DNA from 2 places in the Neobacillus sp. NPDC093182 genome. Region 2 is predicted to be linked to the other one. Evidence: riboswitches for the same ligand, from Rfam matches in the RefSeq annotation. Region 2 holds a riboswitch; the other holds the start of a gene.
The links. A riboswitch is a leader RNA that binds a small molecule or an ion and turns the genes downstream of it on or off. The one in region 2 is predicted to bind preQ1.

Region 1: another riboswitch for preQ1. It lies ahead of queF (preQ(1) synthase); the one in region 2 lies ahead of ACIQAA_RS06430 (QueT transporter family protein).

What each region holds. Positions count from the first base shown of each region.
Region 1 covers NZ_JBIVOI010000029.1:39,429-43,856, forward strand. Annotated here, with positions in the region: gene ACIQAA_RS31455 (aliphatic sulfonate ABC transporter substrate-binding protein) at 1-967, shown strand, start outside; gene ACIQAA_RS31460 (OsmC family protein) at 1,057-1,482, shown strand; gene ACIQAA_RS31465 (J domain-containing protein) at 1,494-2,024, opposite strand; gene queF (preQ(1) synthase) at 2,132-2,632, opposite strand; PreQ1 riboswitch class I at 2,747-2,793, opposite strand; gene queC (7-cyano-7-deazaguanine synthase QueC) at 3,032-3,688, shown strand; gene queD (6-carboxytetrahydropterin synthase QueD) at 3,692-4,171, shown strand; gene queE (7-carboxy-7-deazaguanine synthase QueE) at 4,168-4,428, shown strand, end outside.
Region 2 covers NZ_JBIVOI010000002.1:368,239-372,666, forward strand. Annotated here, with positions in the region: gene ACIQAA_RS06415 (energy-coupling factor transporter transmembrane component T family protein) at 1-515, opposite strand, end outside; gene ACIQAA_RS06420 (energy-coupling factor transporter ATPase) at 505-1,392, opposite strand; gene ACIQAA_RS06425 (energy-coupling factor transporter ATPase) at 1,392-2,252, opposite strand; PreQ1 riboswitch class I at 2,520-2,564, shown strand; gene ACIQAA_RS06430 (QueT transporter family protein) at 2,573-3,058, shown strand; gene ACIQAA_RS06435 (glycoside hydrolase family 3 protein) at 3,128-4,428, opposite strand, start outside.

The sequences.
Region 1 (4,428 bases), on a different contig from region 2:
CATATTATTTATCGGTCTGCTAAGCGGCTGTGCGCAATCTTCAAACGAAGGTGGAGGCGAAGGTGAAGAGGTAAAAACTGTTAAGATTGGATATTTTCCAAACTTAACTCATATCGCAACAATTGTTGCACTGGAAAAAGGCTATTTTGAAGATGCTTTCGGTAAGGATGTTACAATTGAAACGAAAACAGTTGCAAATGGCGGACTATTTATGGAAGCTATGGCTACCAAAGCAATTGACGTTGGTACAGTAGGACCTGGTCCATTACTTAACTTTTATGTGAAAAACAAAGAGTACCACCTCATCTCAGGTGCGGTAAATGGCGGAGCGGTTCTTGTAGCTGCAGAAGGCAGCGGAGTGGAAAAATTAGAAGATTTAGATGGAAAAAAAGTAGCGATTCCGGTAATTGGAAGTACACAGGATGTTATGTTACGTAAAGCGCTAAAAGAAGCAGATTTAAAAGCGAAAACAAGCGGCGGTACAGTAGATTTATTTGCTGCAGCCCCTGCTGATACAGCATCTTTATTTGTTCAAAAACAAGTAGATGCAGCTGCAACACAAGAGCCTTGGGGATATGTACTTGAAAACCAAGCAAATGGAAAACTCCTTTTAGACTGGGATGAATTTGCATGGGGGAAGGAATCTACCAATACAGTAGTTGCTGCTAGAGCAGACTTCTTGAAAAACAAAGACCTATCACAGAAGTATCTTGATGCACACAAAAAGTCAGTACAATTCATTCAAGACAACCCAGAAGAGAGTAAAGAAATTGTTATCAAACATTTAAAAGATCTTACAGGGAAAGAATTAAATAAAGACGAAGTAGATGCAGCATTCTCTCGTTTAGCGGTCACAACAGACGTTAACGAAAAAGTCATTCAGGAAATGGCAGATATCAGCAAAGAAGCTGGATATATTCCAAGCAGTGATATCAAAGGCTTAATCGACATGTCATTATTGAAGTAATACGAAAGGTTTTGGACTCAATTATGGGTTCAAAACCTTTTTTTAAGGTAAAATAAGGGTGGTATTACATAAAGGAAGGGATGGTAGAAATGAAATCAACGATTACATGGACAGGAGATATGGCTTTTACGGGTACGACACCGTCAGGACATGAATTAAGGATGGATGCTGCACCAGAGGTTGGAGGTCAAAATAGCGGTCCGAGACCAACAGAGCTGCTCCTTTATTCACTAGCAGGCTGTACAGGAATTGATATCGTGATGATTTTGAAGAAGATGCGTTTAGAATTAACGGGTTTTGCCATGGAAGTAGAGGGAACACGTGCGGATACAGAACCGAAGAAATTTACAGATTTTCATATTCACTATTCAGTAGAAGGGGATCTGCCAGAAGACAAAGTCGTTCGTGCAATCCAATTGTCAAAAGACAAATACTGCTCCGTATCCCATTCATTAAGTGCTAACATCGTTGCAAGTTATTCTATTAATGGGGTAAAAGGGGATCAAGTATTATAAAAAAAAGGGATTCAGCTTTTGGCTGAATCCTTTACTTTGTCATAGTGTTCATAAAATACTCTAAAGAGCCGGTCATCGCCGCCTCGATCGGGATGAAGGGCTTTTAATAGTTTCTTGTATTCTTTTTTGATAGTATCACTATCAGCCCCAGGCTCTAAGCCTAATAAAGAGGTTAAAGTCAGAGGCGGAGTGTCAGAAAGAGCATATTCAGCTTTTAACATTCTTTTAAGTGAACGATTTTTTGCTTGTTCGATCCGAATGGTGGTTTTTAACTGATCCATTTCTTCTCTTAATTTTTGATTGTCACGAAACGTTTTTTCCCAATCGTGAAAATCTACTCCAAATTGCCTCGTTTTGTTTTCAATCTTCTTTTCTAGAATAAACGACGCTAAATCAACGGGAGTTACGGAGTATTCAAGATTAAGGTGCTTCGTTCTTCTAGCTTTAATTTTTCCATCGAGAATCCAGCGAATAACAACCTGTTCACTATCTGTAATCCCCTCAGCTCGAAGCTGTTCCGTAACCTCTTTAACATTTAACATAAAATCAACTCATTCTACATTCGTCTAGTATCTACTAAACTAATGTATCACATGGAAAATGTTACAGGTTTACAAGACTATTTTATTTTTGTTAAAAAAAGTTTTCATTAACGATTATCGACTTTTTCTGGGTAAAGGTCATGGTTCATCAAACGGAAAGCTGCCATCTCTTCGAATTTGGTACCTGGCTTGCCATAGTTGCACCATGGATCAATGGAAATGCCGCCGCGTGGCGTAAACTTACCCCAAACCTCAATATAGCGGGGATCCAAAAGCTTAATTAAATCGTTCATAATGATATTAACGCAATCTTCATGGAAATCACCATGATTTCTGAAGCTGAATAAATAGAGTTTTAGAGATTTACTTTCTACTATTTTCTTATTGGGAATGTATGAAATATACATCGTTGCAAAATCGGGCTGATGGGTAAGCGGACACAGACTAGTGAATTCCGGGCAATTAAATTTTACGAAATAATCACGCTCTGGGTGTAGATTATCGACTGCCTCCAAAACCTCTGGAGCATATTCAAATGAGTATTGTGTATTTTGATTTCCTAGTAGTGTTAAATCTTTTAATCCTTCTTCGTGGCTGCGGCCTGACATAAAAAAACCTCCAAGTCAAAATGTATATTCCAGAGAGCCCAAGCAATCATTCTATAACAACTAATATGATAAAAACAAAAAGCCATGTCCGGTATGGACATGGCATAGAGTCATGTATCCATAGTTTTTTATAGAGGGTATCAGCTATGAACCTCTCCCGTGTAAGTACGGGTATTATCTTCCTCATATGATAAAGGACACTCAGCCAAACGTCAATTGAAAAATTTTGGACCAAAAATAATCCCAATATTTAAAAGATTAACCTTTTACTTTTATTATGGTATCATACAAACAGAAAATAATAGAGGTTCTAGCACCCCTCGTTAAAAAAACTAAGATGAAGCGGTACTTCTATCTTGGGGTACTGCTTTTTCTATTTTGGAAGGAGTTTCCTTAAACATGTTAAAAGATGAAAAAGCCATTGTCGTATTTAGCGGCGGGCAGGACAGCACTACTTGTTTATTTTGGGCATTACAACAATTTAAAGAGGTGGAAGCCGTCACATTCGACTACAATCAACGGCATAGCTTAGAAATTGAATGTGCCAAAAATATAGCCAATAAACTCGGTGTAAGACACCACATATTAGATATGTCTTTATTGAACCAGCTCGCACCCAATGCGTTAACACGCTCAGATATTGAAGTCAAAGACGGAGAAGAGGGTGAACTTCCATCAACGTTTGTTCCAGGAAGAAACTTATTGTTCCTGACTTTTGCCGGAGTGTTAGCCCGTCAGGTTGGTGCGAAGCACTTAGTGACAGGAGTTTGTGAAACAGATTTCAGCGGCTATCCGGATTGCCGCGATATTTTTGTCAAATCACTAAATGTTACCTTGAATCTTTCTATGGACGAGAACTTTGTCATCCATACCCCGTTAATGTGGCTTAATAAAGCGGAAACTTGGGCATTAGCGGATGAATTAGATGCATTCACATTTGTACGTGAAAAAACATTAACCTGCTACAATGGTGTCATTTCTGACGGCTGCGGGGAATGTCCCGCATGTGTGTTAAGAAAACGCGGACTCGATGACTTTCTAAGTGGGAGGTTTTAAGACATGTACGGCTTTAGAATCGTCGATAAACTACAAATAATTGATGAAGATATCCAGCGAAAAGAACTCAAGTATCATAATAAGCGCGTATTAGTCAGTAAAGAATTTACTTTTGACGCAGCCCATCACTTACACTGCTATGAAGGTAAATGTAAGAACCTTCACGGTCACACTTATAAAGTAGTTTTCGGTATCAGCGGCTACGTGGATGAAAGAGGGTTAATGATGGATTTTGGCGATATCAAGGAGATATGGAAAAATGAAATTGAAATTTACCTTGATCACCGTTATTTAAATGAAACCCTTCCGCCAATGAATACAACGGCTGAAAATATCGTAGTTTGGATTTATGAAAAAATGAAAGAAGCATTAGCCAAAGAAGAAAACAAGGATCATTACATTGGAGCTAGAGTTGAATTTGTCCGTCTCTTTGAAACGCCTACGAGCTATGCGGAAGCGAGAAGGGAGTGGATGGAGGAATGAAGAGAATTCCCGTACTAGAGATTTTTGGCCCCACTATCCAAGGTGAAGGTATGGTCGTTGGACAAAAAACAATGTTTGTTCGAACAGCCGGCTGTGATTACTCCTGCAGCTGGTGTGATTCAGCCTTTACGTGGGACGGCAGCGCCAAAGATGATATCAGACAGATGACCGCAGAAGAAATTTGGACAGAATTAAAGGCCCTTGGCGGGGATAATTTCTCCTTTGTTACCATCTCAGGGGGGAATCCTGCGCTATTA
Region 2 (4,428 bases):
GTAATAATCAAGGAAAATTCATGGACAGGAAATTTTATTTTTTTTAAAGGACTTAATAGACTTTGGATGGCATGGGTTAATTCAGTTGTGGATGTAGATAGCGTCAATACGCTGCTTAATAAAATTATTTCCACAAACCGTACGGCCGAAACAATTACGAGTCGAATACTCTCACTGGTAATCAAGATAAACCCATATTCAAAAAATACAGTCCCGCCCGAAAAGACATTGCCTTGGAAGATCAGCTGCAGAACAGCTAAAATAATAATAAAGGGAATAGCCGGTTTTATGCCCGATAACCCATAACTGACAGGTATTTTGGAAGCCCAGAATAAATAAATTGATAATAGCAGACCAAACGCATTTCCTACATAACTAGTATTTAGGGCTATCGCTAAAACAAGAATAGTGAACACTAACAGCTTTATTCTCGGGTCCAGCCGATGAATAAAGGAACCGGTCGGTACGTACTGACCAATCGTAATATTCCTAGACAGTTCAAATTCACTTGCCATGATTTTCCACCTCTCCATCGGTAAGAACCTTTATGATTTCGTCAGCTGCCTCTGAAATCGTAAAAGCAGAAGTATTTACATTGTATCCAAGGTCTTTTAGCCGGTACAGCGCCTGCACCGTTTCTGGTGTTCCAATTTGGTAACGCTGCAATTGATCCTTGTCAGTAAAAATCTCTTCTGGAGTACCGGATAACACATCCTTACCATTTGCCATTACATAAACTCTATCTGCTAAATAAGCTACTTCTTCCATATTGTGCGATACGAAAATAACCGTTAAGTTTTCCAGTTTATTTAAGGCTTTTATCTTATCCAACAACTCATTTCTTGACCTCGGATCGAGCCCGGCTGTGGGTTCATCAAGAACTAATATCTTTGGCTTTAACGCCAGGATACCAGCAAGTGCCACTTTACGCTTCTGCCCTCCGCTTAAGGCAAACGTCTGGCGGTCCTTCATTTCATCAAAGCTCAGGCCGACCATCTCCATCGCCCATTTAACCCGTTCCCTCACTTCCTTCAAGGGCAGGCCCAGTTTAAAAGGACCATACGCGATATCATCGCCAATTAATTTTTCAAAAATTTGATCCTCCGGGTTTTGAAAAACCAATCCTACATTTCTCCTCAAGGCTTTAATATCAATTCGTTTCTTCGATAAATCTACTCCATCGATGATAACTTTGCCTGAATCCGGACGAATTAGGCCATTAAAATGCTGAATAAGGGTGGACTTCCCTGAACCGGTGTGACCAATAATGGCAATACATTCCCCCTCATTGACCAACATGCTTGTCCCCTTTAAAGCATCATGCTCCATAGGGGTTCCTTTCATATATGTATGAGATAAGTCTTCTATTTCAACGATCGGTTTTCCACGCATTAAACCACTTCCCCGCTCCTTGCTTTTGAAACTCTCTTTACTTCGTTAATCAGTTCTTCCTCTTGGATTAACTCTTTTGAAAAAGTTGGAATCTGCTTATGGACCAACTCAGCTATCTGACTAACAGCTGGAATGTCTAATTGGAGTTCCATTAAAATCTCTTTATGTTTAAAAATATCACGAGGTTTCCCATCCATAACAATCTTCCCATCTTCAACCACAATAATGCGGTCTGCTTCTGCTGCCTCAGACATACGATGGGTAACCGTTATAATCGTCATTCCCATATTATTCATTTTTCTCATGACCTGAAGGACTTCGTTTCTTCCAAAGGTATCCAGCATGCTGGTCGACTCATCGAATACGATACAGTCTGGCTGCATGGCCAGTACTCCAGCAATTGCCACTCTTTGCTTTTGTCCGCCAGATAGGTGGTGTGGAGGTCTTTTCCGAAACTCCGACATCCTCACTACCTCTAAAGCTTCATCAATCCTTTGCTTCATCTCGGCTCTCGGTACGCCAATATTCTCTAAACCAAAAGCTACGTCCTCCTCGACAATGGTCGCAACAATTTGATTATCAGGATGCTGAAAAACCATTCCAACTGCTTTGCGGATGTCTAACTTCCTGCTGTCGTCCTTTGTATTGTGCCCACGTACCCAAACATCCCCTGAGCCAGGTGTTAAGAGTCCATTTAAATGCTTGGATAATGTTGATTTCCCCGAACCGTTATGGCCAATAATGGCAACATATTCACCTGGAAAAATGGAAAAAGAGACATCCTTAAGAACAGACACTGAATGAGTCTCATTAATTTTATATGAAAATGATACATTTTCTAAAGCAATAATCGGTTCCATCTAGATCCCCCTCTCCTTCTGTTTTATTAATATTCTGAATATTATTCAATCATAGTAAATGATTCACACAAATATAATAGCACGAAGTCTTAAAAGGGGATATCTTGAAGCATCAATCTATCTTTTTATGATGCAAATATTTATCATTATAATGTGCAAAAAGGGAAATATTATCCAGAATAAACGCATACTATACCTTGTTGAAAGATTATCTCAAACTTTATATTGACTAGTAAATACATTTATACTAGTCTATTACTTTGTCAATAAAACGTGGTTCGAGAACCTCCCACGTAAAAAAACTAAGGAGATAACTAAATATGAAAATAAAAACACTTGTCGTAAATGCGATATTAGCGGCTTTATATATTGCTGTATCTGGCTTAATCGCTCCCTTTGGCTTTACGAATATTCAATTCCGTGTTTCAGAGATGTTTAATCATCTTGTTGTTTTCAATAAGAAGTATATATTCGGAATTATCGTTGGGGTATTTTTGAGCAATCTATTCTTTTCCCCGATGGTCGCCTATGACCTCGTTTTTGGTGTCGGTCAATCATTATTAGCCTTGTCTATTACAATTGTATCTGCACGTTTCATTAAAGGAATCTGGGCTCGTATGATTGTAAATACCGTGGTCTTCACCTTCACTATGTTCTTGATTGCTTGGGAATTAAACCTAGCATTCGAATTGCCATTCTTATTTACTTGGTTAACAGTGGCAATAGGAGAATTTGTTGTGATGGCAGTAGGCATGCCGATTATTTATTTCATTAACAAACGAGTTAATTTCGAAAAAAGAGTATAGATAAAAGAGATGCTGCTTCGTGGAATGAAGCAGCATCTCTTTTCATAGAGCTAATTTTTATTCTTTCGATTATTTTTCGGCATGAGCGGGTTTTCCTGTTTCAGTGGCGTGAGTAGGCTTTCCTGTTTCACCGGCATGGGCAGGTACTTTTCCCTGGTTGTAAGAAAGACCAAATCCGAATTCGTACTTGTCACCAGTTTTAGTCTTATAAGTGAAATGTTTATATTCTTCAGGAGCAAAACTTGGAACATCCCCGACTTCTCTTTCTACCGCTTTAGCACTGGCTGGAATAGCAAATGGAAGTTTTCCAACAGGATTGAATTCTCCAGTGATCACATCGAATGCTGCCTCTTGAAGCGTACCAAATGTACCAATTAATGCTGCAGCATTTGGTTCAAGCTCGTTAATTAGCCATTGGTTAGTAAAGTTTAAAGCTGTGATTGTTGGAACCGTTTTTTGGATTTCAACAATTCGGTCTAGATCAGATACTCCAGTTGTTTCATTAATATCAATACGTGGATTATTATCCCAGTTAGATTGAGTTGGTTTCACGTATACATAAGCGTGTGTTGCTTCTTCGACGCTATCAACTAATTCAATGTTAGGGAATTTTTCTTTTAGTGTATTCTTTAAGTCTGCACTAAATCCAGCAGACTGTTTTTGAGATTCAACATTAATGTATTCTTGAGGATTTGCATGGCCTCTTGGTGCTGCAACTCCAACAAAACCTTCAACATATAGCTTAACATTTTCTAACTTTTCTTCAGTTAATGGTAATAGTTTTTCACCTTTGATCTTATCATTACGCATTAGAACAACTGACTTTTGATGTGCTTCATAAGCTAATGCTCGGTGATCTTCATTGTTTGCAGCAGCAATAGCTTCTGCAGGATTTACATACGGATCTTCAAATAGACCTAATGTCATCATTTCTGAAAGGGTATAAGTTATGGATTCGTTAACTTTTGATACATCTACTAAACCACTGTTAACTGCCTCGATTACTAACTCTGGTGTTGCACCACCTGAAATAATATTGGTTCCTGCATTTAATGCTTTGGCAACTTTTTGTGCGCCTGAAATTGTATTTCCATTTTCATCTACATGGTAACCCCATGCACTGCCAGCAACTGCACCTGAGTCAGAGTTAATATATCCTTTGAAACCAAGACCTTCACGCAAGTAATCGATGATTCCTTTATTTAGAGTCATACCAACTTCTTCAAATTGCTGAGTTTCACTATATGGTTCTAAACCTTGATCAGCACTATCATTACTTGGATATGCGTAATAAGGCATTACGGATGCTACACCAGCTTCAATCGCTTTCTGGAAAGGAGGGATATGATACTTCTCTAAACTTCCTTCAG